DNA from 4 places in the Novosphingobium sp. genome. Region 3 is predicted to be linked to each of the others. Evidence: riboswitches for the same ligand, from Rfam matches in the RefSeq annotation. Region 3 holds a riboswitch; each other region holds the start of a gene.
The links. Region 3 has a riboswitch for cobalamin ahead of ABDW49_RS15305 (TonB-dependent receptor). Riboswitches for the same ligand answer to the same signal wherever they lie in the genome.
Positions count from the first base shown of each region.

Region 1: it holds a riboswitch for cobalamin, as region 3 does, so the genes downstream of both, ABDW49_RS23025 (DUF1852 domain-containing protein) here and ABDW49_RS15305 (TonB-dependent receptor) in region 3, are expected to answer to the same signal.
Region 2: it holds a riboswitch for cobalamin, as region 3 does, so the genes downstream of both, ABDW49_RS23015 (hotdog domain-containing protein) here and ABDW49_RS15305 (TonB-dependent receptor) in region 3, are expected to answer to the same signal.
Region 4: it holds a riboswitch for cobalamin, as region 3 does, so the genes downstream of both, ABDW49_RS09540 (HoxN/HupN/NixA family nickel/cobalt transporter) here and ABDW49_RS15305 (TonB-dependent receptor) in region 3, are expected to answer to the same signal.

Region 1 is NZ_JBCNLP010000006.1:685,080-692,887, reverse strand. Features, by position in the region: gene ABDW49_RS23055 (GlsB/YeaQ/YmgE family stress response membrane protein) at 1-227, shown strand, start outside; partial or broken gene ABDW49_RS23050 (IS3 family transposase) at 396-692, shown strand; gene ABDW49_RS23045 (helix-turn-helix domain-containing protein) at 799-1,443, opposite strand; gene ABDW49_RS23040 (FAD-dependent monooxygenase) at 1,443-2,681, shown strand; gene ABDW49_RS23035 (NADH:flavin oxidoreductase/NADH oxidase) at 3,342-4,499, opposite strand; gene ABDW49_RS23030 (TetR/AcrR family transcriptional regulator) at 4,638-5,252, shown strand; cobalamin riboswitch at 5,549-5,784, shown strand; gene ABDW49_RS23025 (DUF1852 domain-containing protein) at 6,073-7,071, shown strand; gene ABDW49_RS23020 (methionine synthase) at 7,097-7,808, shown strand, end outside.
Region 2 is NZ_JBCNLP010000006.1:677,092-684,899, reverse strand. Features, by position in the region: gene ABDW49_RS23020 (methionine synthase) at 1-137, shown strand, start outside; gene ABDW49_RS23015 (hotdog domain-containing protein) at 280-1,131, opposite strand; cobalamin riboswitch at 1,174-1,379, opposite strand; gene ABDW49_RS23010 (TIM-barrel domain-containing protein) at 1,541-4,468, opposite strand; gene ABDW49_RS23005 (LacI family DNA-binding transcriptional regulator) at 4,577-5,587, shown strand; gene ABDW49_RS23000 (MerR family transcriptional regulator) at 5,717-6,421, shown strand; gene ABDW49_RS22995 (NAD(P)-dependent alcohol dehydrogenase) at 6,441-7,547, opposite strand; gene ABDW49_RS22990 (cytochrome P450) at 7,756-7,808, shown strand, end outside.
Region 3 is NZ_JBCNLP010000001.1:3,335,380-3,343,187, reverse strand. Features, by position in the region: gene cls (cardiolipin synthase) at 1-1,431, opposite strand, end outside; gene ABDW49_RS15315 (endonuclease/exonuclease/phosphatase family protein) at 1,492-2,208, shown strand; gene ABDW49_RS15310 (hypothetical protein) at 2,213-3,640, opposite strand; gene ABDW49_RS15305 (TonB-dependent receptor) at 3,652-5,838, opposite strand; cobalamin riboswitch at 6,200-6,439, opposite strand; gene ABDW49_RS15300 (hypothetical protein) at 6,578-6,856, shown strand; gene ABDW49_RS15295 (catalase family peroxidase) at 7,010-7,808, shown strand, end outside.
Region 4 is NZ_JBCNLP010000001.1:2,046,676-2,054,483, forward strand. Features, by position in the region: gene ABDW49_RS09525 (response regulator) at 1-962, shown strand, start outside; gene ABDW49_RS09530 (RMD1 family protein) at 972-1,817, opposite strand; gene ABDW49_RS09535 (SAM-dependent methyltransferase) at 1,900-2,361, opposite strand; cobalamin riboswitch at 2,509-2,745, shown strand; gene ABDW49_RS09540 (HoxN/HupN/NixA family nickel/cobalt transporter) at 2,967-3,986, shown strand; gene cobF (precorrin-6A synthase (deacetylating)) at 3,978-4,721, opposite strand; gene ABDW49_RS09550 (cobyrinate a,c-diamide synthase) at 4,718-6,049, opposite strand; gene cobM (precorrin-4 C(11)-methyltransferase) at 6,049-6,831, opposite strand; gene ABDW49_RS09560 (cobalamin biosynthesis protein) at 6,828-7,208, opposite strand; gene cbiE (precorrin-6y C5,15-methyltransferase (decarboxylating) subunit CbiE) at 7,205-7,808, opposite strand, start outside.

The DNA of each region.
Region 1 (7,808 bases), on a different contig from region 3:
TTGGCTGGCTTGCCGGCATGATCATGCGCGAATCCGGCGGCATCCTCTGGAATGTACTTGTCGGCTGTGTTGGATCAGTAGTCGGCCGTTTCCTGCTCGGGACCTTCTCGGGCCAAGGCCACTTGACCGAAAATCCCTTTGATCCAAGAACCCTGCTCGTAGCATTGGCGGGTGCCATCATCCTGCTTGCAATCTATAATCTGATCAAGCGCGGTACGATGCGATAACAGATCAAACCTGCCCATCGCTTCCTGCGCGTCTAAGGACTTGACCTGATGCGCCCCTCGCCCCGTTCGCCTGTGCAACAGCGATCAAAGGCGCTTCAGGCCCCAACGCGCAGCTTTTCGGGTCAGGACTCATTGATCAGAACCAGAAGCGCACGGTTGCCCTGCTCCCATCATTCGGATCAGAGCAGCCAACATACTAGTGAGCAGTTTCAACGCCTGATGCAGGACAATGGCGTGACCTGCTCCATGAGCCGATCGGGCAATTGCTGGGACAAATGCGGCGATGGAGAGCTTCTTCTCTTCCCTCAAGACCGAACGGGTCCGCAAGAAGGTCTACCGGTCACGCGATCAGGCCAGAGCCGATGTGTTCGATTATATCGAGCGTTTCTACAATCCCACCCGCAGGCACTCGATCCTGGCTATCTCAGCCCTATCGACTTCGAACGCCGGGCTGGGGTAGCCTAAAGAAGCTTATCTCGGTGCCCTTCAAACCGACAGCAGGTCAGACACAGCAACCTTTCAGTCCCCAAAAGCAACAGCAGGAAATCAAATTTCACCACAATCCGGGTGATTACAAGATATAGGCAGTGGTCTCCATCGCCACTTCCACCCCGGCCATCCCTCTTTCCATCAGCATCAGGAACATGCGGTTTGCCTCGGCCTGGTCTCCAGTGCGGCCATAAGCCTCATGCGCCTGAGTAAAAGCGACACTCCACACCGAAGCGATTAATCCGGCGGCAAGAAAAGCATGCGGATCATCGGGCGGACAACCGGCGGCTTCGGCCATGACGCCAGCCAGCCCCCTCACGAAATCGTCGCGCATCTGGCGGGCCCGCGCCTTGAGCGCCTCACTGGCCAACGCAGTTTCAACGAAAAGATAGGTGTCGCAAAAGACCGGAAAGGAAGGATCGGGTTCCTCGATCAGGCGATGCGCCAGCGCCTTCAGGGCCCGAATGGGCGACATGCCCGCCTCCCGCGTCCGGATCGCCGTGAAAGCCACGTCGCGGATTTCCTGTTCGCGGTCGAAGAACATGTCCTCCTTGCGGGGGAAATGGTTGAACACCGTCATCCGCCCCACATCGGCCGCCTCGGCGATCTCGTCGATCGTCACCTGGTCGAAGCCCCGCTGAAAAAAAAGCCGGGTCGCCACATCGGAAATAGCCTGACGAGTCAGCAATCGCTTTCGGGTGCGCCTTGGGGCGGTCGGCTCGGGCATTGCCTTCTTTCTGTACTGAGTATATTTATAGATCGAATCTAGAAACTGTCATCGATAATGAGAGCGCCATGGCCCATCCGTCAACCTCCATCTCCACGCCCGCGAAGACCGAAACCCTCCCCGTGCTGATCAGCGGAGCAAGCTTCGCGGGCCTGGCCACCGCCTTTTGGATGACAAGGCTCGGCCACCGGGTCACGATCATCGAAACCGCTGAGGGCTTGCGGCGGGGCGGCACGCCCGTCGATATCGAGGGTGAGACGATCGACATTCTCGGCCGCATGGGGCTGTTTGATGCCGTGCGGGCCAGGGCGCTTCCTCCGCGCAATTTCGCGTTCAAGGATGAGCACGATACGACCCTTGGCGAGCTGACGGCAGCCTCGCCCGCCGAGGATCAGACGATGGCGCGTTACGAGATCCATCGCGACGATTTGCTCGATATTCTGTTCGCATCCTTAGACGGTGCCGTCGATCTACGCTTCGGGCGATCCATCCGGCAGTTGCGGCAAGGGCCGGATGACGTTTGCGTAACCCTCAACGACGGATCGCACCATCGCTATGCGCTGGTGTTTGGCTGCGACGGCAATCGCTCCAACACCAGATCGCTGGTGTTCGACAATGCCGACGCGGCCTCCTATTACATGGGCGGCTATTTCTATTTGCGGGTGGTTCCGGAAACCGGTCTGCTGCCGCCAAACTGCACGCAGGTCTTCAGCCAGCCCGGTCTGACCGCCATGTTGAACGGCTATGACGACCGCACCGATATCGCGCTGGCGTTCCGCAGCGAGCAGCAGATCGACTATGATTTCCGTGACAAGGCACAGCAACGCCAACTGATCCTCGATCATTTTGAACGCCTCGGCTGGAAGGTGCCTGCTATGCTGAAGCATGTCGCCGTCGAGGGCGATTTCTATTTCGATCAGGCGAACCAGATCAGGATAAAGGCATGGTCGAAAGGGCGCGTCGCTCTGGTGGGAGATGCGGGCTATTGCGTGTCGCCGGTCGCCGGCATGGGCGGTTCGATGGCGCTGATTGGAGCGGCACGTCTGGCCGACGCCTTGCAGCAACAGCCAGACGATCACGCCGCTGCTTTCCGTGACTATGAAGACGGGCTGCGCCCGTTTGTCGAAGCGGTGCAGGAGAGGGCTGCGACGGAAGGTATGTCGACGCTGTTCCCGGCGGACGACCGCGAACTTGAAGAGCGCAATCGCAAGATTCTCGAACGGGAAATCGATCTATAACAACTGTCTCTTGCAGAACTGCCATACATATATTCGACGCATGGCGTAAAGAGATACGATGTATCGTTACTACGCATATCCTGCCTCAGCAGCTTTGCCGATACAATCAAAGAGGCCTTCCTAACCTCGCCATGGACACCGCTCTACCATGTAGCGCCCAGGCAAGCTACAAAGCGTCTTTTTTTGAACGTTGTCATGAAACTCGGAACTCTCTCGCAGCCGAGATTGGCGGCCACGCTTTGGATCGAAGCCCCGCCCGCCAGCCGTTTGACCGCAAGCACGACTTCAACCTGGCGCCGCCAGCGAGCAAAGCTTAGGCCTGTTTCGCGGACATAACTGCCGTCCGCAGGTCCGATTGGCGTCGCAAAGCTGCCGATCATTCACCTCGCCCACGGAGGCGATGAACGCCAGACCTTGGGACTTTGCTTCCGTTTCCAAAACCACCATCGGACGTTGGAATTTAGCCCAAAAATTGCCATTCGCCGTGGGGCCGTTCTTCATCAGCCAGGCCTTCTGACGTCTAGAAGGAGTGGCGCCGCATGCCGCCGTCAACGAGCATGACGTTAACGGGGATGGTCGCGGCATCAGAGCGAGTGGTTGCACCCAACCGCCAATGAGCGATGACCATCCCCACTTATGGACCTATGGCGCCGTCAGGATTTAAGGTGCCTGTTCGGCCAAAGCGGCACCGTCCAGCCGCCGGATCTTTCGCTCGCGTGCATTGAGCCACCAGCCAATCTGAGGCACCCAGCTATCAAAGGGGGTTTCAGCACTCGACACGCCGAGTGCCCGCTCGGCACGGTGCGGGAAGTGCGGATCGTGGAGCGCCTCGCGGCCAATCGCAACCATATCTGCCTCGCCATGGGCGACGACCGCGTCGGCTTGGGCAGGAGTGACGATGAGACCGACCGCCATTGTACGAATGCCTGCGTCACGCGAGATCTGCGCGGCATAGGGCACCTGATGACCATATCCATTCGGGTGATCATAGGTGCGGCCGACGCCGCCGGACGAGACGTCGATGACGTCCACCCCAATGGCTGCGAGCTCGCGGGCGAAGATCACGCTGTCCTCGATGGTCACGCCATCACGGCTACCATCGACGGCGGAGATGCGGACGAAGAGCGGCTTGTCGCCGGGCCAGATCGCGCGAAGGTCGCGAGCGATCTCAAGCGGAAGCCGCATGCGATTTTCGAGGCTGCCACCATAGGTGTCGGTGCGCTGGTTCGTGAGCGGCGACAGGAACGAGTTAAGCAGATAGCCATGCGCGGCGTGCATCTCGAGCACCTCGAACCCGGCGGCAAGCGCCCGGCGAGCCGTATCAGAAAATGCGCCACGAATGCGCGCGAGGCCGTCTGCGTCGAGTTCCTCAGGCGTCAGCCAGCCATCGTCGACCGGAATCGCGCTAGCCGACACGACGGCCCAGGGATGGTCGCCTCGAGCGACATCTTCATCGGTCAGCGGACCGTCGCCATAATAGGGGCGCTGCATGCTCGCCTTGGGACCGGCATGGGCGATCTGGATCCCCGGCGTGGCGCCCTGCGATTTCACCATCGACACGATGCGCGCGAGACCGTCGATCTGGGCATCATCCCACAAGCCAAGGTCGCCATGAGTGATTCGGCCTTCCGGCGCTACGGCGGTGGCCTCAACCATCACAAGCCCGAAGCCGCCCAAGGCGAATTTGCCATAGTGGACAAGGTGATAGTCGTTAGCGAAGCCGTCGGTGGCTTCGTACTGGCACATTGGCGATAGGGCGAGGCGGTTGCGCAGCCGAACACTCCGCAGCTCCAGCGGATCGAAAAGATTAGCCATCATGTCTCTCTGTGATTGAGCCGCTTGCAATGCGGCTGCACGAGTCTATTTGTAATGAACGCTACAACCCCTCATTTGTAGTGATCGATACAAACAGTCAACCCCTCGCGATCAAAAAATGGCGAGGACCAAGGGAGCATCATGCAGACCGAAGCGAAAATCGCGCTCCACCGCAGCAAGGGTAAGGCCCGTTTTGATCGCGAGGCCGCGCTCGAGAAAGCGCTTGGCGTGTTCTGGCGCCATGGCTTCGCGCCGGCGTCGATCGCTCAGCTTTGTGCTGCCATGGGGATCAACCCGCCCAGCCTATACGGGGAGTTCGGCAACAAGGCGCAGCTCTTCATGGCCGCAGTGGACCATTACGAGCGGACCTACTGGGACCAGAACCGCGACGAGATGGCTGCCGAGCCAGATGTCAGGTTGGCCATATCGAGCTTCTTCGCCTCAGCCGCGCGTATTCTGACGCTGCAGGACGTGCCGTGCGGATGCTTGGTCGTGACGGCAGCGGTGAACATTCCCGACGATGCAGCTGATGTCGCTGACGCGCTCAAGGCGCTGCGCAAGCAGACGGAGCAGGCGTTCCGCGATCGATTGACGCGAGGCGTGAGCGATGGCCAGCTCCCGGCCGATGCAGATGTCGATGCCCTTGCCAGCGGATTGAATACCTTGCTTGAGGGAATGTCGTTGCAGGCTAGCAGCGGAGCCACAACTTCGGATTTGCTGAAAATTGGCGGATGTGCAGTCCGTTTATTGGTCTGACTGGAAGCTACGGCGGTTAACCAAGCCTTGCTCTGCCGGCTCCGCGCCGTCCGGTCTTCGCTGGAAACGCTGACAAAACCGCCATTCAGGGCGGCGATGCCAGGCGCTGAAAGCAGTCATAGGCTCAGCGGCAGACAATTAACTACAATGGCTGCACCCCATCAAAGAGCTGCAAATCTTAAGTACAAAAAATGACCTGTCTCTTTCAAAGCTGAGCGGATCGCTGTGAACGCTGGCCTAGATAACCACATATAAAGATTTCTTTATATGATACTTGACAGCTTGGCTGAGATGGTGTCTCTGCATCCTGTCAAGGTTCCCCATCCCAGATTCCACAAGGGTCCGCGCGGTGGGGCTAAGACGGGAAGCCGGTGGTGCCCGAAAGGGCAGAGTCCGGCGCTGCCCCCGCAACTGTAAGCGGCGAACGGTGGTTCCATTTCGTGTCACTGAGCCTTGCAAAAGCGCTCGGGAAGGCCGGAACCACCGTGATGACCCGCAAGCCAGGAGACCTGCCTTCGGCGCCATAACGTTCCTCGGACGGGGGTTCCTCCGGTGGATCGCGCTTGTCGCACGCGCCGGAGGTCTATGCCCTGCGGCGACGCTTATGCTGGCGCGTTCTTCCTTCGGCCCCTCCGCCCGGCAAAGCAGGTGATCGGCCGATGTTTCCAGTCCTGTTTCCCCCCGGCAAGCCATGCGCGAATGCGTCGGCGCGTCGTGTTAACGGTGTTCATCCCCGCCTGACGCGGCGCGCGCCCACCCATCCATCATCCCGAACCGTCATGACGGGCCAGCCAACCTGCTGGTCCGAAGGAGATGTCGCATGCCTGTCGCACACGCCCAGCCCGCGCTGGATTTCAACTTCACCATCAAGAGCCTGCGCTTGGATGAAGATTATAACCCCTCTGAAAGTACGCGTATCACCACCAACTTCGCCAATTTGGCCAGAGGGGAAAACCGCCGGGAGAACCTGCGCAACACGCTGGTGATGATTAACAATCGCTTCAATTCGTTGGCGCATTGGGATAACCCCAAGGCCGACCGCTATTCGGTTGAGCTTGAAATCATTTCGGTTGAGATGCGCGTTGAAGATCAGGGGGCCAGCTTCCCGGTGATTGAAATCCTGAAAACCAACATCATTGATAAAAAAACGCAAAAGCGTCTTGAGGGCATCGTCGGGAATAACTTCTCGTCTTACGTGCGCGATTACGACTTTAGCGTCTTGCTGCCGGCGCACAATAAAAACACGGCGGAATTCAACATTCCGGATGATTTCGGCGATTTGCACGGCAATATCTTTAAGCACTTCGTCAATTCAAACGCATACCATGAGAATTTCAGCAAACCGCCGGTGATCTGCCTCAGCGTGTCCAGCAAAGACACCTATCATCGGACGGGCAATCAACATCCGGTGTTGGGCGACGAATATCGGCAAGACGGCGCTTCGCTGACCGACCGGTATTTTAAAAAAATGGGCCTGCAGGTGCGCTACTTCATGCCGAAAAATAGCGTTGCGCCCCTGGCGTTTTATTTCCCCGGGGATTTGCTGAGCGATTACACCGATCTGGAACTGATCGGCACCATCAGCACGATGGAGACCTTCCAGAAAATCTATCGACCTGAAATTTACAACGCCAACTCGGCGGCGGGGCAATACTATCAGCCAAGCCTGAATAACCAGGATCATTCATTAACCAAGATTGTTTACGATCGCGAAGAGCGTAGCCAGTTAGCGATTGAGCAGGGGAAATTTACGGAAGAGCAATTTATCAAGCCCTACAAGCCCATTCTTGAGCAATGGTCTGCTCACTACGCGCTTTGATTCACTCAAATACAGGTCATCTATTATGAAAATATTGCTCCCTACGTCGACCGCCGGCAGCTTGCCTAAACCTTCCTGGCTGGCCCAACCGGAAACCCTGTGGTCGCCCTGGAAATTGCAGAATGAAGAATTAATCGAAGGGAAACAGGACGCCTTGCGTTTGTCGCTGGCAGAGCAACAACAGGCCGGCATCGATATCGTCAGCGATGGCGAGCAAACGCGCCAGCACTTCGTCACGACGTTTATCGAGCACCTCAGCGGCGTCGATTTCGAGAAACGCGAAGTGGTTAAAATTCGCAATCGCTATGAGGCGAGCGTGCCAACCGTCGTGGGGGCGGTCGCGCGCCAAAAGCCCGTTTTCGTTGAAGACGCCAAATTTTTACGCCAGCTGACCAAGCAGCCGATCAAATGGGCCCTGCCGGGGCCGATGACCATGATCGACACGCTCTATGATGACCACTATAAAAGCCGCGAAAAGCTGGCCTGGGAATTCGCCAAGATCCTCAACCAGGAAGCCAAAGAGCTCGAGGCCGCCGGCGTCGACATTATCCAGTTTGATGAGCCCGCATTTAACGTGTTCTTTGACGAGGTGAATGACTGGGGCATCGCCGCCCTGGAGAGGGCCGTTGAGGGGCTGAAGTGCGAAACGGCGGTGCATATCTGCTATGGCTACGGCATCAAGGCCAACACCGACTGGAAGAAGACGCTGGGCTCGGAGTGGCGGCAATATGAAGAGG
Region 2 (7,808 bases), on a different contig from region 3:
TGCAGTTTGTCGATGCCGACAAACTCTACCCGTCGACCAACTGCGGCATGGCTCCCCTGCCTCGTCAGGTCGCCAGCGGCAAGCTGAATGCCTTGAGTGCGGGCGCGGAGATCGTGCGCAAAGAACTCTCGGCCTAGCAGCCAGTTAGAACGCTCTTCTCTGCCAAACCCGTTTGCGGAACATCTGGTGTGGCAAAGCAGCTCCCTGACGGGAGGCAGGCCGATATTGCCTGCCTCCCGTCAGGGTGAACTAGAACGGAGCGCCCCATCGCTACATGCTTTAAACCTCCAGCGCGGACAGGATCGGCGTAGGGCGCCCTTGCTCATCGACCGCCACCATCACGAAGCGCGCCGTTGCAGCATGACGGCGCTGCCCTGTCAGCAGCCTCTCCGACCACAACTCGACTTCCACAGTGACGGAACTGCACCCGGTCCGCACAATGCGCGAGACCAGTTCCACCATATCGCCCAGCCCGACCGCGGAGCGGAAATCGACCCGCTCTGACGAGGCCATAACGATATTCCGCCGCGTATGCCGCGTCGCCGCGATAAACGCGGCCTTGCCCAGCATCTTGAGCCCGTCGCCACCATAAAACGTGCCATAGTGGTTGGTTTGCTCGGGAAAGATGATTTCCGCCATCCGCAGGACACCATCCTCTTCGACCTGCTGACCGGCATAAAATGGAGGAAGCGGCAGGCGAACATCAGGGCCTTTGACGGCCACCATGGTGAAGCGACCACGCGTGCAACGCCGCCTCTCTCCGCTGACCGTCGCCTCCGCGACCAGCTCAACCTCGACATCAAGCGAACTGTTACCGACCCGCACGACGCGCCCGGTCGCCTCAACCATCTCGCCCGCGCTCGCCGGTGCCTCGAAATCAATCTGCTCGCTGCGCGCGGTTACGAAAGGCACACGCCCATGGCGCGTCGCCGCCAGAAACGCGACCTTGTCCATATGCGCCAGCGCCACGCCGCCAAAGAGCGTACCATGGTGGTTGGTGTCCGTGGGGAACACCATGTCAATCAGTTGGATGCTGGTCGCATTTGTTATTGTCTGGACTGTTGCTCTTGTCATCGTCTTCACCTGTTTCAAAGGCAGAGACAGACGAACGCAAGCGGCCACGCCGGTCACCCGGCATGGCACGAGAGCGATCGCCCGGACACCCCGCCGGAGGAACGTTATGGCGTCGCGGGCAGGTCTCCTGGCTCGCGGGTCAATGCGGACGATCCGGCCTTCCCGGTGGTTGCGCCCACCAGTGGCATGCGTGGATCGCCCGCTCGCCGCTTACAGTTGCGGGGGCAGCGCCGGCATCGCACCGGCTTCCGATCTTCGCTCCAGCGCGCCGAAACGACTGGAGAACCTTCGACAGCGGAAATGTGAAGCGCGGGGGCGCCAAGGGTCAAGCGCAATGTGTCAGGAATTGAAAATGAACGAAGGTCGGCAGCAGAAAGGACGAAGTTTGAAACCTGCCGCTCCGGACAACCATCTGTGAGCGCCCCGCAAGAATGTACTGTTCAGCTTAATTCCCTTCATCGCCTCCTTACCGACCAAACGACACGGTGGTGGCCGCCCCGGTATAGTTCACCATCCTCTTGGCCACGGCCGGCGCTGCACCAGTGGCGTTGCGCGGGGTCATCAGCACCAGATCGAGCCGCCGCTGCTGGACAAGGCGGGGGAAAGAGCCCTTGCGCCCACTGATGGTCAGACTGCGGGCACGGTCGTTCCACACCAGATCATAGGTGGCATATTGGCCCTTTTCATAGTCGTATGTCTCGTTGTCGTCCTCATAGATGGTGAAACGCGCGTCGGCGCCGGAATAGATGCGGATTTCATAGGGCGCCTTGGGCAATTCGGTCGCATAATGCTGCACCGGCCCCATGGGCACGATCGATCCGGCCCGCACATAAAGCGGCAGAATATCGAGGGGAGCCTGCCGCGTGACACGCTGGCCACCGGCGTAATGCTCGTTCGTCCAGAAATCATACCATCCGGCGCCCTGAGGCAGATAAGTGGTAACGGAAAGATCCTGCGCGGCCTGCGCCAATCTGGCGGCAGCCTCGCGCTCGCTCGGCAGACGCCACGCCAAACGCAACTTGCGCGCGCCATCGCCCTGATAATACTCGATGGCGATGGGGATGGTCTGCCCCTTCCGGAGCGCGACCTCGGCGCCGCGATAGCGGGCCTCGCCCGATTTCCATTCGTCGACCACGGTCTTGCCGGCCAGCATCAGGCGATAGCCATCGTCACCCTCGACGCCGATCTCATAGGTGCCATCTTCAGGAGCGGTGAGCATGCCTGTCCAGCGCGCTGAAAAGTGATCGAGGCTGGCCAGGCCTGCCGGCATGTCGGCCAGCGGCGGCGCAGGCCACATATGGTCGATTTTGGTGTCGATCATGGTGCTGACCGGTTTCTCGAAGGATTGGCCCGCAAAATACTGAAGGGCCAGCCCGGGCTGCCCATCGGGTGTGCGCAGGGCATTCGCTGGTATCGTCACCGCCGGAGGGGCCTGCCGATGATACATCGGCCGGGTGACAGGATGGACCAGAAACGAGGGGCCGAACATGAAGCTGTCATCGATGGTATCGGTGGCGCGATCCTCGGGGAAATCCATCATCAGGGGGCGCATCAGCGTGTAGCCCGCGGAGGTCACCTTCCAACTCAGCCCATAGGTGTAGGGCAGCAGGCGATAGCGCAGATTGACGCTGCCCAGCAGCGAGGCATAGACCTGCGGATCAAGCGTTTTGAAGCGATAGGGCTCACGCTCGACATCGGTGCCATGGATGCGCATCAGCGGGTTGAAGGCGGCATATTGCAGCCAGCGCGCGAACAGCTCCCGCCAGGCCGGGTTCTGCTCGCCACCGGGAAACTCCGACACGAAAAAGCCGCCGGTGTCCTGGGTCCAATAGGGATTGCCCGTCACGGTCACATCGACACCACCCGCGATCTGCTGCTTGAAGACCTTCCAGCTGGCATAAATGTCCCCGCTCCACGAGGCGGCGGCGGTGCGCTGCGCCCCGGCCCAGGCCGAGCGGGTGAGCGTGAAGACCCGCCGGTTGGAGGTGGCGCGTTCGCCATCATAGGTGCCTTGCGTGGTCAGCAGCGAATAGGGGTTCAAATAACGCGTGAAATCGCCCAGCGCGTTCCTGCCCAACGCCTTGGTGTCGCGGATGTTGTCCTGCGCGTCCCACATCGCGCTGCTCACCTCCACCTCGGTGCCGTCCATCCATAGCGCATCGACGCCTTTGTCCAGCAGGCCGGACTTGATGTGCTTGAAGTAGATCTGTCGGCCCAGCGGGCTGTAGGCGTCATAGACGCGGGCATGTTTGGAAATCCAGTGCAGCGGGGCAAAGCGCAGCCCTTGCGCATCGAGTTCATGGGCCAATGCCGTATCATTGCCGATCGACGGCCAGATCGACACCATCAGCTTGAGGTTCATGCCATGCAGCGTGCGCGTCATGCCCGCAGGGTCGGGATAGCGCACCGGGTCCCAGGTCATCCCGCTCCAACTGCCATCCTTGTCGCTGCCCCAATATTGCCAGTCCTGCACGATGTAATCGAGCGGGAAGCCTTCCTTGCGAAAGCTGCGCGCCACATCCACGATCTGGTCCTGCGTCTTGTAACGCTCCTTGCTCATGAACAGACCGAAGGCCTGTTTGGGATACATCGGCGCCTGCCCCGTCAAGGCGCGATAGGCCCCCACAACGTCATCCGGCGTCTTGCCACCCATAAAATAATAATCGACCCCGCCCGGCGCGCTTTCCGCCCAGAGCGATGCACCCTGGGCATCGTCCTTGAAGCGCATCTGGGAATAGACATCCCACATCACGCCATAGCGCCGCGAGGACATCATCACCGGGATGATGATGCCCATATTGGTCTGCACCAACAGCAGATCCTTGCCGCGCCGGTTGCTGGTGTCGTCAGCGGTGAAGCCGAAGCCGTACAGCGCCTCGTCGTCGCGCAGATGGAAGGTGTTGGTGGCCTCATAGGTCGGCGCGCCCGAAATCGTCTTCAGGGTCACACTTTGGGGTTTGTCCGACTGTTCTTCCGTATAGAGCCTGCCCTGCGCATCAAGGAAGCGCAGCGCGGAGGTGGCCTTGTTGACCTCGATGGTGAGCGCCGCGCTGGCAATGGTCAGCGTGGTTGAGGTTTCGGCGATGGTGAAAGGCACTGCCTGCGGTTTGGCGGTCACCACCAGACTGGGCGCGGTCCAATAGTTGGTGCCGAGATTGGCATTCACCCGCACAGTGTCCGGACCGTAAAACAGGATGGTCTTGGCCAGACCTCCCCGCCGGAATTGCACGCCATCGGCCAGCCTGCGAAAGACAAAGCCATCCGCGCTCGGCAAGCCTGTCGTGGTGAGGTGACCGTTCGCGTCCAGCCCGGTGGCATCCTGCGCCAGCGCGGGGGCGGCCAGGGCCAGGGCGGAAGCAGCCAAACTCCACCGCACGAATGCGCGTACCGTCATCGTCATCCCCTCCATTCACTTTTTTCCGTAAACGTTTACGGCCTTGTCGTGAATAGTCGGAGTAATGTCAAGGCTTGCAATCGCTGCCGTGCATGCAAGGGAAGGAAGATGGATATTCGATCACTCGCCACGCATCTGAACCTGTCGATCGGCACGGTGTCGCGCGCGCTGAACGGCCGCAAGGATGTCAGCGAAGCCACCCGCAAGCGGGTGATCGAAATGGCGGGAAAGCTGGGATACACCCCCAACCAGGCCGGACAGTCGCTGCGCCGCAAGCGCACCGGAACGGCGGCCTTCCTGCTGCCGGTCGGGCCCGACAGCATGACCTATGGTGACCCGTTCTTTCTCTCGATCCTCAATGGCGTGCAGACGGTGCTGGACGAGAACGGGCTGGAACTGGTCGTGCTGCTGTGGCGAATCGAGCAGAACCCGCTTGAGGTGCTGGAGCGGCATCTGCGACGCGGCATTGCGGATGGATGGATCCTGGCCGCCACGCAGAGCCAGGATGCGCGGATCGCCTTGCTGCTGGCGCAAAATACGCCCTTCATCACCCTTGGCCGCAGCGAGACGGCGGGCATCTATCCCAGCATCGATCTCGATTTCGAGGATATGGTCGATACCGTCATGGCGCGTTTTCTGGCCGCCGGTCATGAACGGATCGCGCTCATCACCTCCGGCCCCGGGGTCAATTTCAGCCATCTGGTGACCGCACGCTACAAGGCGGCGCTGCAGGGCGCGAAGCTGCCCTTCGACCCCGACCTGCTTTACGCCGGATCCGACAGCGCCCAGCAATGCGCGCAGGTCACCACCGCAATGCTGGCGCTGGATCGCCCGCCAACCGCGATCTTCGTCATGGGCGAGAATGGCGCGGTGGGGGCCTATGCCAGCCTGCGCGCCTGCGGGCTGGAACCCGGTCGCGACATCGCCATCGTCGGCTTTCGCCACACGGCCGCCTGCGCCGCTCTGCAGCCGCCGCTTAGTTGCTTTTCTGTGCCGGTAAGAGACATTGGAGAAGACCTGGCCCGCGCCCTGATGCTGGCGATGAAAGGCCCTTCCGGCGATCAGCCGATGCCGCCCAAATTATGGAAAATGACATGGGTGGACGGTGCAAGCGGGTGATGACCGTGCGGAGGGCCGCTGTCCATCAGATGGCCGAACCACTCCGGTCAATCTCCCACCTCCCGCTGACACAGGAAAATTTCCTAACCTCGGTTGCCCATTGGCCAGAGCAATGGTCTAACCCTTGCCATGAAGATGCGTGATCTCGAAACGCGGACGGGCGTTCATCGTGAGACGATCCGTGTTTATCTGCGCCACAAGCTCATTCCCGAGCCCGATCGCCCGCGCCGCAATGTCGCCGATTACAGCGAGAAGCATGTCAGCGCCATTCTCGCCATCCGCCAGTTGCAGCAGGACAGCCGGCTGACTCTGGCGCAGATCGGTGCCCTGATGGATGGCGATGGCGCGCAGGGCGGCGTGGGCGCCAGCGCGCTCGACAAGCTGGAGCAATTGGTCGCTCATCGTTCGGGCACCGATGGGCCGCCGGTGTCGATCGCCTCGCTGGCCGAACATTATCCCGAGGCCGAAGCCGATGCCCGCACCCTCGCCAGCATCGGCATCCTCGACATCATCGAGACCGAGGGCGGCGATATGCTGTCGCTCTCCTCGGCGCAATTCGTGCGGATCTGGGGCGAGATGCGCAAGAGCGGCTTCGATGGCCATCTGAACTACACGCCCGACATTCTGGGCTTCTATCTCGATGCCGCCGACTTCGTGGGCCGGTGGGAAGCCACCACCTTTCTGCAGCGCATCGAGGGGCGCGTGGACATCGGCGAGGCGGTGACCATGGTCGAACGCGCCCTGCCGCTGATGCTCGATTTCTTCGGCCTGCTGCGCCAGCAAGCTTTCTTCCGCCATTACGAAGCAATCCGCGGCGCCAGAACAGATCCCTGACGCCGCGGCGCAACCGGACTTATTCAGGCATCGTCAGCACCACTTTCACGCAGGCCCCGGCATGCTGAGCCGCAACCGCCTCATTGATCCGCGCCAGCGGATAGGTGGTGATCAACCGGTCGAAGGGGAAACGCCCCTCGCGATAGAGCGCGATCAACTCGGGCAGGAAGGTCTGGGGATCGCAATCGCCCTCGGTCACACCGCAGACTGAAATCCCGCGCGAGAGCATCTGCACGATGTTGAGCGAGATCGTGGCATCCAGCGCGCGCGGCACTCCCACCGTCGCCAGCCGCCCACGCGTGGCCAGGCAGGCCACCCCGCCTTCGATCGCCTTTGGCACGCCAGAGGTGTCCAGCACGCCGTTCACGCCCTGAGGCAGCAGGGCGCGCAATTGCTCGGCCATATCGCCGGCGGCCACATCGATCACATCGCTCGCCCCCAGATCCAGCGCCGCCGCCCTGCGGGCCGCCACCGGATCGGCCAGCACGATGCGCGAGGCGCCGCGCACCTTGGCCGCCATCACCGCGCTCAGCCCGACCGGGCCGCCGCCGATCACCAGCACCGTCTCCCCCTCCTGCGTGTCGAGCACGTTGAACACCGTGCCCGCCCCCGTCATGATCCCGCAGCCCAGCGGGCCGAGCAACGAAAGCGGCACGTCCTTGTCCACCTTCACCGCATTCTGCGCGGCCACCACCGCATGGGTGGCAAAGGAGGACTGGCCGAAGAAATGGCTGCTGACCTTGCCGGTATCATTATGAAGGCAAGTGCTGCCATCCGCTCGGCATCCGCCGAAATTGAGCGCGGTAAACTGCGCGCAATAGGAGGGATGGCCGGACCGGCAGGCATCGCAAACCCGGCAAGCGGCAAAGCCCAGCACCACATGGTCGCCCGGCACCAGCCGGGAGACATCGGCGCCAACCGCCTCGATCACACCGGCGCCTTCATGCCCCAGCACGGCCGGCAAAGGCGTGGGCAGCACCTGATCGCGCACCACCAGATCGGTGTGGCACAGCCCGGTCCCGACGATCCGGACCAGCACCTCATCGGCCTGTATCGCCCCCATTTTGAGCTTTTCCAGGGTGAAAGGATCGCCGGCCTTTCTCACCACCGCTGCTGTCACATCCATCGGCATCCTCCTATTCATTTTCATGCGGTCTATTCAAATTCCGGCAGGCGAAAACGGGCCGGATCGGCCATAGCGGACGGAAATCCGCGCATTTCGCGCAGTTTCACCGCTTTTGGTCCGACCTTTTATTAGAATTGACGGCGGTCCCTGTCCAGCATTACGTATAACTCATACGCAAAACATAAGATGTTGCGACGAGAGGACCCCCATGACCGCCACACTCGAAGCCGGGTTGCGCCCGCTGATCCCCGAGGATATCGC
Region 3 (7,808 bases):
ATTTTCCAGAAAATGCTGCCGCCAGGGCCTTTGCTTCCATGCGGCGGGATCGATCGCACTGCTGCGCGCGGCATAACCATCAAGGATGCCATCGAGTTGCGCGCTGGCCTGCGGTTCATAGAGGAGCAGGCTCATCTCCAGATTGAGGTAGAAGCTGCGCATGTCCATGTTGACGGTGCCGAAGACGGTGATGCTCTCGTCGATCAGCAGGGCCTTGGCATGCAGCAGCCCGCCGGTGAAGCGCAGGATCTCCACCCCCGCTTCCAGCAGGCTGTCGAAGGCGGACTGGCTGGCATATTGCGCCATGCGGCTGTCGCCCTTTTGCGGCACGATGATCTGCACCGCGATGCCGCGCTTGGCCGCCGAGGTCAGCGCCAGCAGCACCGCCTGATCGGGCACGAAATAGGGGGTGACGATGCGCACTCTTTGTCGCGCGTTGAAAATCCCCGCGACGATCACCTCATAGATCGTGGAGCTGGGCATTTCCGGGCCGGAGGGCAGCAGTTGCATCAGCATCCGCCCCTCGGGCAGGGGAGGCTTCTGCTGGTCGAAGGGCAGGGCGCGCAGGGCCTTATCGTCGATATCTGTGTCGGGCCGGTCGAGCAGATCATCGGCATGGAACACGCAGGCCAGCGCATCGACCATCTGCCCCTCGATCCGCATCATCAGGTCGATCCATTCGCCGACATGGGCATCGGCCTTGAAAAAATGCGGATCGACCAGATTGAAGCTGCCCATATAGGCCACCGCCCGGTCGCAGATGAGCTGCTTGCGATGGTTGCGCAGATCGGTGCGTTTCGAAAAATTGCGGATTGGCGCGACGGGCAGTGATCGCGTGACGCTGACTCCGGCCGCTTTCAGCCGCGCGGGCCAGTCCGAGCGAAAGAAGCCCTTGCTGCCGAAATCATCGGCCAGAATGCGGCAGGCAACGCCGCGTCCCGCCGCGCGCAGCACCGCCTCCAGCACCGCCTCCACGCGGCCGCGCGGGTCGATGATGTAGAACTCAAGGCAGCAGTCGCATCGCGCGGCGTCGATGTCGCTGGCCATGCGCTGCAGAATGTCGCCCGCGTCGCTCAGCAGCGTGTAGCGGTTATGCGAGAGCACGGGAAAGCCGCTGTCCCGCGCGATCGAAGCCGCCATCGCGTTGAAAGGCTGGGGGATTGCATCCACACTGGCCGCATCGGCGCGGGCGATGGCATAGGCCTTCTCGTAATAGCTGCGGATGCGGTGCCCCAGCTCCAGCCTGCGCCGCCCCAGATTGGGGGCGCCGAACAGCACATAGAGCACTGGCCCGCCGATCGGCATGGCGATCAGCACCACGATCCAGGCCAAGGCACTGTTCACCTGAAGCTTGCGATAGAGCACGCGCAGCGACAGGATGGTTGCGACCAGCACGTGGAGCATCAGCGGATATGAGACTGTCGGGAACAAGGTGGCTCCTTCGCAACTTCGCTTTATCGACCGTTGTGACGAAAAAAGGCTGACTGCGCCATGAAGTTGCTGACATGGAACATTCAGGCCGGCATCGGTACCAAGCGCTACCGGGATTATCTGTTCCACGCGCATCGGCAGGTGATCCACACCGCCGCCAAGACCGCGATCCTGCGCGAGATCGCGCGGGAGATCACCCCTTATGACGTGGTCTGCCTGCAGGAAGTGGATCTGGGCGGGCGGCGCGCGGGCTATCGCAGCCAGATCGAGCTGATCGCGGCGGCATCGGGCCATGGCTTTGTCGCGGTCCAGCAGAACCGGGTGATCCCCGGCGTGTCGCGCCACGGCAATGCGATCCTGAGCCGCTGGCCGCTGGAGATCGTGGAGGATCTGAAGCTGCCGGGCCGCGTGGCGGGGCGGGGCTGCCTGATCGTCGATGTGGCGGGGCCGGAGCGCCTGCGGGTGGCCTGCCTGCATCTCAGCCTTGGGGCGGCGGATCAGGCGGCGCAGCTTGCCGTCATCGCCAGAGGGCTGGCGCGGGCGCCGCGCTGGGTGGCGATGGGCGATTTCAATTGTGGCGGCGCCAGCGCGCCGATTGCCGGTTTCTGCGCGCTGACCGACGGGCGCCCGGCCGGAACGTCTCCGGCAAGCTGGCCTTCATGGCGGCCCCGGCGGGATTTTGACCATATCATCGCCAGCGGCGATCTGGCGCCGCTCGACTACCGCGCCGATCCGTTGACCCTGTCGGACCATCGCCCGATCTCGGCGCGGATTTGATGGTTCAGGCGCGCCTCAGCCGCTTCCAGCCGATCCACACGCCGCTGACCGAAGTGACCAGCCCCAGCAGCGACCACAGCCACAGCCAGATGTCCCACAAGGGGCGGTGGAGCGTCAGCGCATTGAGGTCCCATTTGTGAAGCAGATCGAACAGCCAGCGATAGGTGCGGCGGCGCGAGTCCAGATGTTCGATGATCACGCCGGTTTCGGGATCGATATGCAACCAGCTTTGCGCGGGGTCGTCGAAGCGCAGGCGCAGGACGGGCAGACGGGGCAGGGCGCCTACATCGTACCAATAGGCATCGGGCGCGGTCAGCCGCTCGATGGCGATAAGGTGGCCGGAGGGGATGAGGGTTTGGGCGGCCTTGGCGATGGTGGCGTCTGAGGGCCTTAAGGCTTGTCCGTTACTGGCATCGTAGACCCGACGAATGCCATCGCCGTTGAAGATCGCAAGCCGCGCCAGCCCGCCATCGCGCGACAGCCGGATCTGCCTTGCATCGCTGCCCAGGGCGCGCAATCGCTCCAGCGTCACCGATGGCATCGGCGTGCCCATCGCATAGGCACGCTCGGCTTGCTCCGGCAGATCGGCCTTCTGGAACAACCGTCCCGGATCGACCGAGAGCCAGCCGCTGAAAATCCATGCCATCAGGAACAGGCCTCCGCCAAGCCCCGAGACATGGTGCCACAGCATCCAGCCGTGATAGGGTGTCATCCGCCCGCCCTTGAAGCGCCGGTGCCCCACACGCGTGCGCAGCAGGCCGATCCAGATCCCCGCCAGGGCTCCGGCGATGCAGGGGCCCGAAACCCATAGCACCACCTGCCGCCATGCCGCATTGTCCTGCCTCAGCACGGTGGGATAGAGCCAGTGCGGCACCGACCCCAGCCAGTTCCAGAAACGGATGCGCTGCGTCGTGGCCTGCACCACCGCGCCGCTGCTGGAGGAAACATAGAGCTGTGTGCCCGCCGCATCGGCCAGGCTGACCTTCCACAAGGGGCGGTGGCGGTCGAAGCCGCCCGCGACGGTCCATTGGTCGCGGGTGATCTGTTTGACATCGCGCACCGTTGTATGGCTGAAACCCTGCGCGACCCGCCTTGCTACAGCCGCATCCACCGGGGGCAGCACGGCGCCGCCATGCGCGGGCAGGGTGATTGTGGGCGCCCCCCATGGTTCCAAGCGCCACACCGGCTGGCCATCGCGCATCTCCAGCGTCAGGGCGCGTGTGTCGGGGGAAACGGGTGGCGGCACATTCACCGCCCGCCAGTCGATCGCCTGCGCTCCCGCCAGCTTTTGGGCGGGCGAGAGCGAGGGATAGGGCACATAGATCATCACCAGCCCCGAGGCGAACCACATGGCAAACAGCAGGCAGGTGACAATGCCCACCCAGCGGTGGGTCAGGTAAAGCCAGCGTTTGGCCTGATGCTGCCATGCCATGGTTCAGACCCTCAGAACTTGGTGCGCAGCGAGACGTCGACCGAGCGCGGGCGGCCCAGAATCCACTGCTCGTCATTGTAGGTGGTCTGGGCGTAGGCCTTGTCCAGCAGGTTGTAGATATGGACATCCACCGAGGCATGCCGGTTCACGGCATAGGCCAGCCCCGCATCCACCACCGCATAGGCCGGCACGCGGAAGGTGTTGGCGGTATCCGAGTAGGTGTGCCCGACATAGCGCAGCCCCGCCTGAGCGCGGATCTGCTTGGTCGCATCCCAGCGCAGCCACAGATTGGCGGCCTGTTGCGGCACATTGGGCGGCGCCTTGCCGGTAAAGCTGACCCCGCCGGAGAAGAAGTCGTCATAGCGCGCCTTTAGCACCGTGCCATTGGCGTCGATCCCGAAACCGGCGGGCAGATTGAGCGACACCCAAGCCTCGATCCCCTTCGACGATTGCTGCCCCACCTGCTGGATCGGGCTGGAGAGCGTCTGCTGATAGAGCAGGCCTTTCTTCACGATGCGATAGGCCGCCAGCGTCGCCGTGCCGCGCCCGCCCCAGAAGCTGCCCTTGGCGCCCACTTCCACCTGATTGCCGGTGGCATTGCTGAACTGGGTCTGGGCGGAGGAATAGGTCGTCAGCGTGCCGAGCGGATCGGTGCCCGTGCTGTATTGCGCATAGAGCGACACGGTCGGCACCGGCTGATAGACGCCGCCCACGCGCCAGGTGGTGTTGGTCAGTTTCTTGTCGAACACAAACGCATCCACGCCGCCATTGCCGGTGGGATAGGTCCGGGTCCAGCGCTTGATCTCGTCATTCTCATGCCGGATGCCGGTGATGAGCGAGAACTTGTCTCCGAACTTCAGCCGGTCTTCCGCGAAGAAGGCATATTCGGTCGTCTGGGTGCGATAGCGTGGAGCAATCCCCTGCGTGTCGTAGAACAGGCCGGGGTTGAAACCGGTGGGCGTCACGCTGTCTTCCTGCACGTCCGATCCGAAATCGTTCGAATAGGTGAGCGCGATGCTGTTGACATCAAAGCCCACCACCAGATCGGTGCTGATGTTGCCCGACAGCGGGATCTTGAACGTGGCGCTGCCCTGATCGCCCCACTGGGTCTGGTCATGGCCGATGCCGAAATTGTCGGTGCGATAGATGTTGCCGGGCGTCGCGGGGCTATAGTTGTAGCCATTGTGGCAATTGCCATTAGCCCCCACCCAGCAATAGCTTTCCAGATCGCGCCACTGGCGTTTGCTGGTCAGCACATAGCCCAGATTGGTGAGGCTGATGCTGTCTGACGGCGTCCAGTCGGTCTGCAAGGTGGTGCGGTTGTCGCGGTAACGTATATGCGCGTCGCCCACATTGTAGTTCTGATGGCGCAGCCCCAGATCCAGCCTGCCGTTCACCAGCGGCGTGCCGGTGTATTTCATCGGATGCTGGTCGCCGTAATCCTCTCGCAGGGTGAAGGTCAGTCTGTCGGTGGTGGCCCAGCGCAAGGTGCCCGACAGCGCCAGACTGTCCGAATGCCCGCGATCGACATAGCCGTCCGAACGACGATAGCTGGCATCGACACGGTAGGAGAGCCGCTCACCGATCGGCCCGCCAAGCCCGGCGGCGGCATGGAAGGTGTTTTGCGAGCCATAGCCGATCTCGCTCTCGAACTCGGTGCGCTGGGTGTTGGGTTTGCGCATGATCACATTGACCGCGCCGCCCAGCGATCCCTGCCCATAAAGCACCGAGGCCGGGCCGCTGAGGATATCGATGCGCTCGGCCATCCACGGGTCGGTGGGGAAGGTGATGGTGCCCGCCGCCGGGAACAGACGCACCCCGTCGATCAGTTGCAGGATCGAGCCTTGGCCGGCAAAGCCGCGCGCCGCCAGCGCCGTGCCGCCATTGCCGGGGTTGCCGACATTGAAGAAGCCGGGCGCGCGCGCCTCGGCCTCGGCGATGGACATGTCGCCGCGCGCGCGGATCGCCTCGCCATCGATGCTGGCGATCGAGGCGGGGGTCTCGAGCGGGGTAAGGTTGAGGCGGCTGCCGGTGGCGTCGGGCCGGGTGAGCGTCTGGCTCTGCTGGCCGATGACCAGGATGTTGTCGGCCTCTGCGGCGGTCTGGGCCTGAGCGCTGCCGAGCGGCGCCAGCATGCTGGCGGCCAGCCAGATCGGGCGCAGGGCCGTCTGCGGCCTCTTGCGAAGGTTGCGTGTCATATGGGTGATCCCCCTGTTTCTTTTATCGATATCGTGATGCGTGCCGGGTGCGATGCCGGTGCGGCCTCGCCGGGCCTGCGAACTGCCGCCGCGGCGGACAAGTTCTTTACGGTTGGCGCGGTGTTACACCCTGTTTCACCCAGGGTTACGGACGGGGCCTGACGGTCTCTTCATCATCAATCTCCGGCGCCGGGCGACGGGCAGGGGGCAAGGTCTGGCCCGCGCCGATCCGGCACGGTCAGTCCCGCGCCGAAACGAGGCGGGCAGGCGCTGTGGCCCGCTCGCTGCGGCGTCCATGGCCCCCGGCCATGCTGATCGTCGCTCAGACGGATATCCGTGCCTTGGCCATCCCCTGGACCGGGCAAGAGCGACACGCAGCGGCAGGTCTCCTGGCTCGCGGGTCGTCGCGCGGTGCACAAGCCTTCCCGAGCCCCGCATGATTTTGCGTCTGGCCCAGTGGCCGCATCCCGCGCCTTTGGCAGGATGCCGCGTGCATCGCACTCGCCGCTCACAGTTGCAGGGACAGCCCGGTTTCGGATCGGATGATCCTCACCTTGTTCCCTATTAAGCCCTTGCGGGCACCGATGCGGGTTGGGACGCGACAGGTTGTCCTGTCGTCATCACGGGCGCTTAACATCAGAATTCATGCCCTGATGCAAGTTTGAATTGCCGGTGACAGACGGCATGAATGGGGGCATGGCACAAGCAGGCCATAACAGGCCGCAGGGGATGATGGTCCATGCTTCCGGTCGAACAGATCGAACGATTTGCCCTGGCGGTCGAGCTGCTGGGCGGTCCGCATGCGGCGGCGCGGACCCTGGGGCTCAGCGAGGCGGAGATCGACGATCTGTGCATCGGCAGGCGGGCGCTGCACATCGATCTGCTGCAGGCGATCTCGCGCGCCTTGCTGCTGCATGCCGAGGCCTGCCGCCTGATGGAGCGGCGCCTGTCACCGGCCTTTCACGACAACATCCTGCCCGGACAGGACCGGCGAAAAGGCGGTGAGGAAGAGGAATAAATCCCTCTCTTCGACAAGCCCAACCATCAGGGCTGACAAGAGAACGCATCCTTTTGGGTGATGGCTTCGTATAAGAAACGGATATATGAGGTCCTCTCATACGTCCGATATGTTCAAGCCTTCCACGCCAAGCCTTGCCGACAGGATGTCTCCATGCCGCCAACACGCAATCCTCTTGTTCCCGCCGCGCTGATCGGCGCCACTGTTCTCGTGCTGGCCGGAGGACTGGGCTGGGCCGCCGGCTGGATCGGCCCGCACCGCATCAGCGGCGGCGAGGTGGCCAATGCGCTGGAAGCCAATGGCGGGGTCTTCCCCGGCTATCGCCGCGCCCATGCCAAGGGGCTGTGTTTCAGCGGCTCGTTCCAGGCGAGCGGCGCTGGGGAAGATCTGACGACCGCGTCGAGTTTGCGTGCCGGCAGCTATCCGGTGACCGGGCGCTTCTCGCTGGGCGGGGGCAATCCGCTGGCCAGTGACGGGCGCAATGTCTTCCACTCGATGGCGCTGGTGATGCGCAGCCCAGACGGGCAGGAATGGCGCATGGCGATGGACCATACGCCGATCTTCCCGGTGGCCGATGTGCCCAGCTTCGTGGGCCTGCAGCGCGCCACCACGCCCGATCCCAAGACCGGCAAGCCCGACCCGGCCCTGGTCAAACCCTTTATGGTCAGCCATCCCGAGGTGCCCGCCTTCCTGGCCTATATGGCCAAGGCGGTGCTGCCCGACAGCTTTGCCAATGCCACCTATTACAGCATCAACGCCTTCCGCTTCACCGATGCCAAGGGCGTCACCCGCTTCGTGCGCTGGCAGTTCGAGCCCGAGGCGCCGCTGACCGGCCTCGACAAGGCCAAGCTGGCGGACCTGCCGCGCGACGCCCTGTTCAAGGAGATGATCGCGCGCACCGCCAAGGGCCCCTCGCGCTGGCATCTCAAACTGGTGGTCGCCAACCCCGGCG
Region 4 (7,808 bases), 1.3 Mb from region 3:
GGCTGATCGACGATCTGCTTGATGTTTCACGCATCAGCCAGGGCAAGATCGAACTGCGCCGCGAACGCCTTCAGGCCGCCGAGATCGTCCGCCTCGCGCTGGAGGCCAGCCGCCCGCTGATCGAAAGCCATGGTCACAGGCTGACGGTGGATGTGCCCGATGCCGCGATCTGGCTCGATGCCGATCTGACGCGCATGGCGCAGGTGTTGGGCAATCTGCTCAACAATGCCGCCAAATACACGCCCGAAGGGGGGCAGATCGGTCTGTCGCTGCGCGTCGAGAACGGCGAGGCGGTGATCGCGGTCAGCGACAATGGGCTGGGCATTCCCCCGGCGATGCAGTCGCGGATTTTCCAGCTTTTTACCCAGATCGAGGATCATTCGGTCCATGCCAAGGGCGGGCTTGGCATTGGCCTCGCGCTGGCGCGGCAGTTGGTCGAGATGCATGGCGGCACCATCGAGGCGCATAGCGGCGGCATCGGGCAGGGCAGCACCTTTACCCTGCGTGTGCCGCTTGCTCAGGCGGTGGCAGGTGAAGCCATGGCCGAGGATGCGCCGCAGGCCGCCGCCAACCGCCCGCTCAAGGTTCTGGTGGTCGATGACAATGCCATGATCGCCATGAGCATGGGCTGGATGCTGGAGGAAATGGGCCACGACTTTCAGGTGGTCAACGATGGCCGCGAGGCGCTTGAGGCGGCGCGCGACTATCGGCCCGACGCCATTCTGCTCGATATCGGCCTGCCGGTGATGGATGGCTATGAGGTCTGCCGCGCTTTCCGTCAGGACGATGACTTCCGCCAGACGCTGATCGTGGCGCAGACCGGCTGGGGGCAGGACCGCGACAAGGAACTGGCGGCACAGGCCGGTTTCGACCATCATCTGGTCAAGCCCGTGGCCTATGAGGCACTGGAGCAATTGCTGCTCGCCCATGGCGCGCCGGGGCAGCAGGCCCCGGCTTCTTGAAACGCCTTCCTAACGCCCCGCGTATTTCATCGCCATATCCACCAGCGAGATCACGATCTCGAAACCGATCAGCGCGATGATCGCCAGCTCCACGCGGTAAGCCCTTTTGTCGCGCACGATGTCGAGCAGCACCTCGGCCACATCGCCCAGCGCGACGAATTTGCGCTCCAGCACCTCATGGCGCTCGTCCAGCTCATATTCGTCCTCAAGACGGGTGTAGAGACGGTCGAGATCGGGGTGGTCCCAGAGCAGATCGGGCCGGTCATTGGCCTGAGCGCTGCCCATGATGCGATGCCGCGCCGCCAGCGCATTGCCCACCAGCTGCATCGCCCGCTTGATCGAGAGATGGGCCTGCCCGTTGCTGTGCAGATCGGCCACCAAGGGGCTGATCCGGTCGAAGGCTTCGGACACCAGGATTTCGTCGCGCGAGAGCATCACGCTGCGCGCCAGGACCACGGCCACCAGCAGGAAGCGCTCGGGGCTGGCGTCGATCAGTTGCACCTGTCCGTCCGCCGCGATCTTGTCGTTGGAGCCGGGCTTGACGATCAGCACGGTGCTTTCCGTTTCGGGCAAGGCCTCGGGATCGAAGGTATGAGGCAGCAGCAGCGCGTCGGGCAAATCCTGCGCCACCTCCTCATCGCTGATCGACACCACCACGCCATCGCGAAACACGATGGTCAGCCCCGGTCCGAACACCGCTTTTCCGGCCCATTCGCCGGTCGCCTGCGCGTCGGCGACGTAACGCGTGTCGATCCGCTCGCCGATCAGTCTTGCGCTCAGGCGATAGCGCGCTGCCTCGGGCACCCCTCCGAGCAGAACGAAATCGGGAAGACCTGCGGTTTTGGGAAGGGCCATGAAGGAAGCTGCTCCGCTTTAGCGCTGGATCTCCCTGCCAGCGGCAGGTTTCGCTTGCGCGACACCCCGCTCTTTCAAACCTTTACCAATAATCGGCCATCAGCGCACCAGACCATTCGGGCTGGCGCAGATCGCCCCGCGGCAGAAATTCGCGCATCACCGGCTTGATGTCGAGGACTGGTGTCCCATCGATCGCGTCCAGCCCCTCGACCTCCAGCCTCGTGCCCGAGACGCCGAGGATCCGGCACACCGTCACGCCGAGCCGGTTGGGCCGGTTCTTGCCGCGCTGGGCGAAAATGCCCACCAGTGGCCAGTCGGCGCGGCCACGCGGATGTCGGGCGCCGGTTTCGATGCGCTCGGGCGGCACGCGGTCGAAGAGGAAGATCACCTCGGCATGGCTGAAATCCGCCAGCCCCGCCAGCGCCTCCGGCCCGAAGCGGTCCGCGTCCAGGTCGATGGCGGCCCGGCTCTCGCCCCAGTGATCGTCAAGCGGATCGGCGCGTCCGCCGCGCACATGGCCGATGGGGGTAAGGCTGAACTCCATGATGCTGCTCCCGAACCAGATCCGCAGGCAGGCCCTGTATAGGCAGCCAACCTTGGGCCGGGAAAGAAGATTTGGCCCGCTGGCCGCGAAAGCGCCTTGGCCAAGCCCTCCATCTGCCCTATCAGGCCCGAGCAAGCCGGTCCTGCCGGTTTTGCATCCCGCACCGGTGCCCGCAAGGGCTTGAAAGGGAACACGGTAAGGATCGAGGATCCGAAACCGGGCTGTCCCTGCAACTGTGAGCGGCGAGCGCGATACGCCTGTGTCACCCCAAGGAGGGTCGGCACGGCCACTGGGCCGGACGCAAAATCATGCGAGGCTCGGGAAGGCTGCGCATCGCGTGACGACCCGCGAGCCAGGAGACCTGCCGGTATGGGGTCGCTCTTGCCACGGCCCAGGGGATGGCCATGGCACGGTCCACCGTCTGGGCGACATCAGTATGGCCGGGCCCTAACGGGCATGCTTTCGGGCGTCGCAGGCGCGCGCCTCTGGCATGCCGACCGCTTCGGCGGTGGCGCGGCCTGTCGTTTCGCGGGCGCCGACGGACGTGTTGCAAGATGGAACGTTTACTTCAAGGTGCTGGGCAGGCTTCCGCCACCAGCGGCGGGATGACGCCGCTGCGGCGGCGCATCGGGGCACTCTATGCCTTTTTGCTGGTGGCCAATCTGGGGGTGTGGATCTGGGGCTGGGTGGTGCTGCACCAGGCGCCCGGCATGCTGGGGACCGCGCTGCTGGCCTATACGCTGGGGCTGCGCCATGCAGTCGATGCCGACCATATCGCCGCCATCGACAATGTGACGCGCAAGCTGATGCAGGATGGCCAGCGCCCGGTCGGCACGGGTTTCTTCTTCGCCATCGGCCATTCGGCGGTGGTGCTGGTGGCCACGCTGTTGATCGCGCTGATGGCGGGCGCGGCCACGGGAATCGAGGGCTTCAAGGCAACAGGCGGGTTGATTTCGACCTGCGTCTCGGCCTTTTTCCTTTTCACCATCGCGGGGATGAATTTGATGATCCTGCGCGCGGTCTATCGTTCCTATCGCCGGGTGCTGGCGGGCGGCGTCTATGTCGAGGAGGATCTCGACATGCTGCTGGCCGGGCGCGGGTTGATGGCGCGGCTGTTGCGCCCGCTCTTCCGCCTGATCACCCGCAGTTGGCATATGGCGCCGCTGGGCTTTCTGTTCGGGCTGGGCTTTGACACCGCGACCGAGGTAGGGCTGCTGGGCCTCTCGGCCTCTCAGGCCGCGCAGGGCATGTCCTTCAGTGTGGTGCTGCTGTTCCCGGCGCTGTTTGCGGCGGGCATGGCGCTGATCGACACCACCGACGGCATCATGATGCTGGGCGCCTATGAATGGGCCTTCGTCAAGCCGATCCGCAAGCTCTACTACAATATGACGATCACGCTGGTGGCGGCGCTGGTGGCGATCCTGATCGGCGGGATCGAGACTTTGGCACTGATCGCCAGCCATCTGCGTCTGACCGGCGGCTTGTGGGATGTGTTCGATGATCTGGCGGGCAGCTTCAACCTGCTGGGCTTCGGGATCGTCGGCCTGTTCGCGCTGAGCTGGGCGCTCTCCTTCGCGATCTACCGCTTCAAGCGGCTCGACGAGGTCGAGGTGCGGTCAGCGTGATCGCCGCAGCAGATAGATATCCATGATCCAGCCGTGGCGCGCGCGGGCCTCTGCCCGTGCCGCCACGATGGTCTCGCTCACCTGCGCCAGAGGACCGGACAACAGCATCTGGTTGCTCATGCCCACATAGGCGCCCCACCAGATCGCGATACCCTCGGGCGGCAGATGCCGGAACGAACATTCCCCATCCAGCATCACCACCACAGTCTCGACGCCCGCAGGCCAGTCCTCCTCGCGCAGCCGCCGCCCGGTGGTGACCAGAAAAGGCGCCCCCACCTCATTGAGCGTGATGCCATGCGCGGCGGTCAGCACATTGATCGACATCAGCCCCGGCACGACTTGCACGCTCACATCGGGCAGGCGCCGGGCAATGCGCAGGGAACTGTCGTAAAGCGCCGGATCGCCCCAGACGAGCAGCGCCACGCGGCCATCCGTGAGGTGATCGGCAATGGTCCGCTGCCAGACCTTGGCTATGGCATCATGCCAGTCATCCACGCGCCGCAGATAATCCGGCTGTGCCGGATCGCGCACCGGCAGATCGAACTCCGCGATACGCGTGGCCGAGTTGGTCAGAACATCCTCGCAGATGGCCCGGCGCAGATCGGCCAGATCGGCCTTGTCGGCGCCTTTGCGGGGGATCAGGATCAGGTCGGCGCGGTTGATGGCCTTCACCGCCGCCAGCGTCAGTTGATCCGGCCCGCCCGTGCCGATGCCGATCAGAACCAGCTCGATCATGCGCTGGCCTGCGCAATCATATGGAAGAAGCTGCCCGTGGCATGGCCCCGGCGCGACCCGGTTTCGGGCACTGCCGCGCCATTGGCATCCACCACATGGGCCAGCGGGTCATCGGGCTGGGCGAGGATGGTGGCGTAATGGAACTCATGCCCACGCAGCCTTGCGCCCGCCGCGTAACCGGGGATCGGCGCCTCCAGCGTGGCGAGGCGATAGCCCAGATGCATCCGCCTTTTGGCAAAGGAGGTTTCCAGCCCCAGCAGCCCGGCCATGCGATGCTCCACCCCCTGAGCATCGACCAGCACTTGCCCTATCGCCATATAGCCGCCGCACTCGCCATGCACCGGGCGGGTTAGCGCAAAGGCTTGCAGTCCAGAGCGAAACCGCTCCGCCGCTGCCAGCTTGCCGGCATGGAGTTCGGGATAGCCACCGGGCAGCCAGCAGACATCGGCACTGTCATCGGGCGCTTCATCGGCCAGAGGCGAGAAGGGCAAAATCTGCGCCCCCGCCGTCCGCCATCCCGCCAGCAGATGCGGATAGACGAAGGAAAAGGCGCTGTCCCACGCCAGCGCCACCCGCTGCCCAGGCGGGGGCACGCCGAGGACTTCACCCGAGGCAAAACCGCCCGAGGCCAGAGCGCGCAGTCGGTCAAGATCGACATGCTCGCCGACAAAACCGCCCAGCGCCGCCAGCGTGGCCTCCAGCCCTTCATGCTCTTCGGCCTGCACCAGCCCCAGATGGCGCTCGGGCAGGGTGAGGTCGGTGCGGCGGGGCAGGGCGCCCAGCACCTCGATCCCCACCTGCGCCATGCCATTGCGGATCAGCGCCTCATGCCGGGGGCTGGCCACCTTGTTGAGGATAACGCCCGCCAGACGAACATCCTGCGCCATCCGCGCAAAGCCCAGAGCCACCGCCGCCGCCGATTGCGCCTGCCCCGACACATCGAGCACCAGCACCACCGGCCATCCGGCACGCGCCGCGATCTCCGCGCTGGCGCCATTCCCGGTCTCTCCGGCGACGGCCACGCCATCGAACAGCCCCATCGACCCCTCGGCCAGCACCAGATCGGCGCCCTGCGCCACAGCGGCGAGGCCTGCCATGCGCTTCTCGCTCATCGCCCAACTGTCGAGGTTGAAGGAAGGCCGCCCGGCGGCGGCGGCATGAAACGCCGGGTCGATGTAATCCGGCCCGTTCTTGAAGGGCTGCACAACCAGTCCCCGCGCGCGAAACGCGGCGAGCAACCCCAGCGTCACCATGGTCTTGCCCGCGCCCGAAGCCGGGGCGGAGACGATCAGGCCCGGCGCCATCAGCGGTCTTCCGGCCAGCGCCATCAGCGCTCGTCCGGAAAGCGGGGCGAGGTGCCCATCGGGCGATAGCGCCGGTCGTAGTCCTTGGCGTAAAGCTGGCTTTCGGCGAAATCCTCATGCCCGATGGCACGGCCAACGAGGATCAGCGCGGTGCGCTCCATGCTGCCGTCCACCGCGCTTTCCAGCGTCGCGAGCGTGGCCCGCACGATCCGCTGATCGGGCCAACTGGCGCGCCAGACCACCGCGACGGGGCAGTCGGCACCGTAATGCGGGGTGAGTTCGGCCACCACCTTGTCCAGCAGATGGATCGAGAGATGGAGCGCCAATGTCGCGCCAGTCGCCCCGAAAGCGGCCAGGGTCTCGCCCTGGGGCATTTGCGTGGCGCGGCCCTGCGTGCGGGTCAGCACCACGGATTGCGCGACGCCGGGCAGGGTCAGTTCCGCCTCGATGGCGGCGGCAGCGGCGGAGAAGGCGGGCACACCGGGCGTCACATCATAGGGCACACCCATGACGCGCAGCCGGCGCATCTGCTCGCCCATGGCCGACCAGACCGAGAGGTCGCCGGAATGCAGCCGCGCCACATCATGGCCCTGCGCATGGGCAGCGGCGATTTCCTCCATGATCTGGTCGAGCGAGAGCGGCGCGGTGTTGATGATCCGCGCGCCGGGCGGGCAATGCGCCAGCACGCCCTCCGGCACCAGCGATCCGGCATAGAGGCAGACCGGGCATTCGGAGATGAGCCTTGCGGCGCGCAGGGTCAGCAGGTCGGGCGCGCCGGGGCCGGCGCCGATAAAATGGACGGTCATGATGGGATCCGGATAGCGATGGCGGCGCTGGCCGATCCATCGGTGGAGATCTGGCGGGATGCCGCGATCCGGGCGTCAGCGCCGATGGCGACCAGAGCGAGAGCCTCGGCCACCGAGCCGGTGGCGAAACGGGCAAGGATGCGCGGCGATCGGGTTGGCGTGGCGATGCCTGAAAGGGCTTCGCGCGGCAGGGCTATCAGAGGCAGACCCTTGTCGCGCGACAGGGTTTGCAGGGCCGGCAATGCGGCCCGTTCCTGCAGCGCGGCCAGCGCATCGATGGGATGCTGCTCGGCAACCAGCCGCAACGCCTCATGCAGTGCCTCGGGGGAAACATCGGCGCGGCAGCCCAGCCCGGCGACACAGAGCGGAGCGCTCATCGCACCACGCTCCATTGCACGACGGGTCGGGCGGGCTGCCAGCCGCGCATCGACCCCAGAGGCGCGGCCTGCGCCAGCTCTATCCTCAGCAGATCGCCGCCATGGCGGGCATGGGCATGGAGAAGCAAGGCCTCGGTTTCCAGCGTGACGCCATGCATCACCAGCCGAACTCCCGGCGCCAGCATGGCCCAGAGGCGGGTCAGCAGCCCCTCATCCGCGCCACCTCCGACAAAGACGGCGGCTGGCATCGGCAGATCAGGCAGATCGGCATGGTCATGCTCGATCACCGTCAGGCGATGGCCGAGGCCGAAGCTTTGCCCATTTTGACGGATGTTGGCGGCGCGGTCGGGCTTGCGCTCCACCGCCACGGCCCGCCCGCCGGCCAGACACCATTCCACGCTGATCGAGCCCGAGCCCGCCCCCAGATCCCACAGCATCTCCCCCGCACGCGGCGCCAGCGCCGACAGCGCCAGAGCGCGCATCGGCCTTTTACTGATCTGGCCATCATGCGCGAAGAGATCGTCAGCCAGCCCGCTGGCGCGCGGCAGACCCGCAGGGCCGTTAAAGGCAATGGCTATGGCCACAGGTGCTTCCACATCG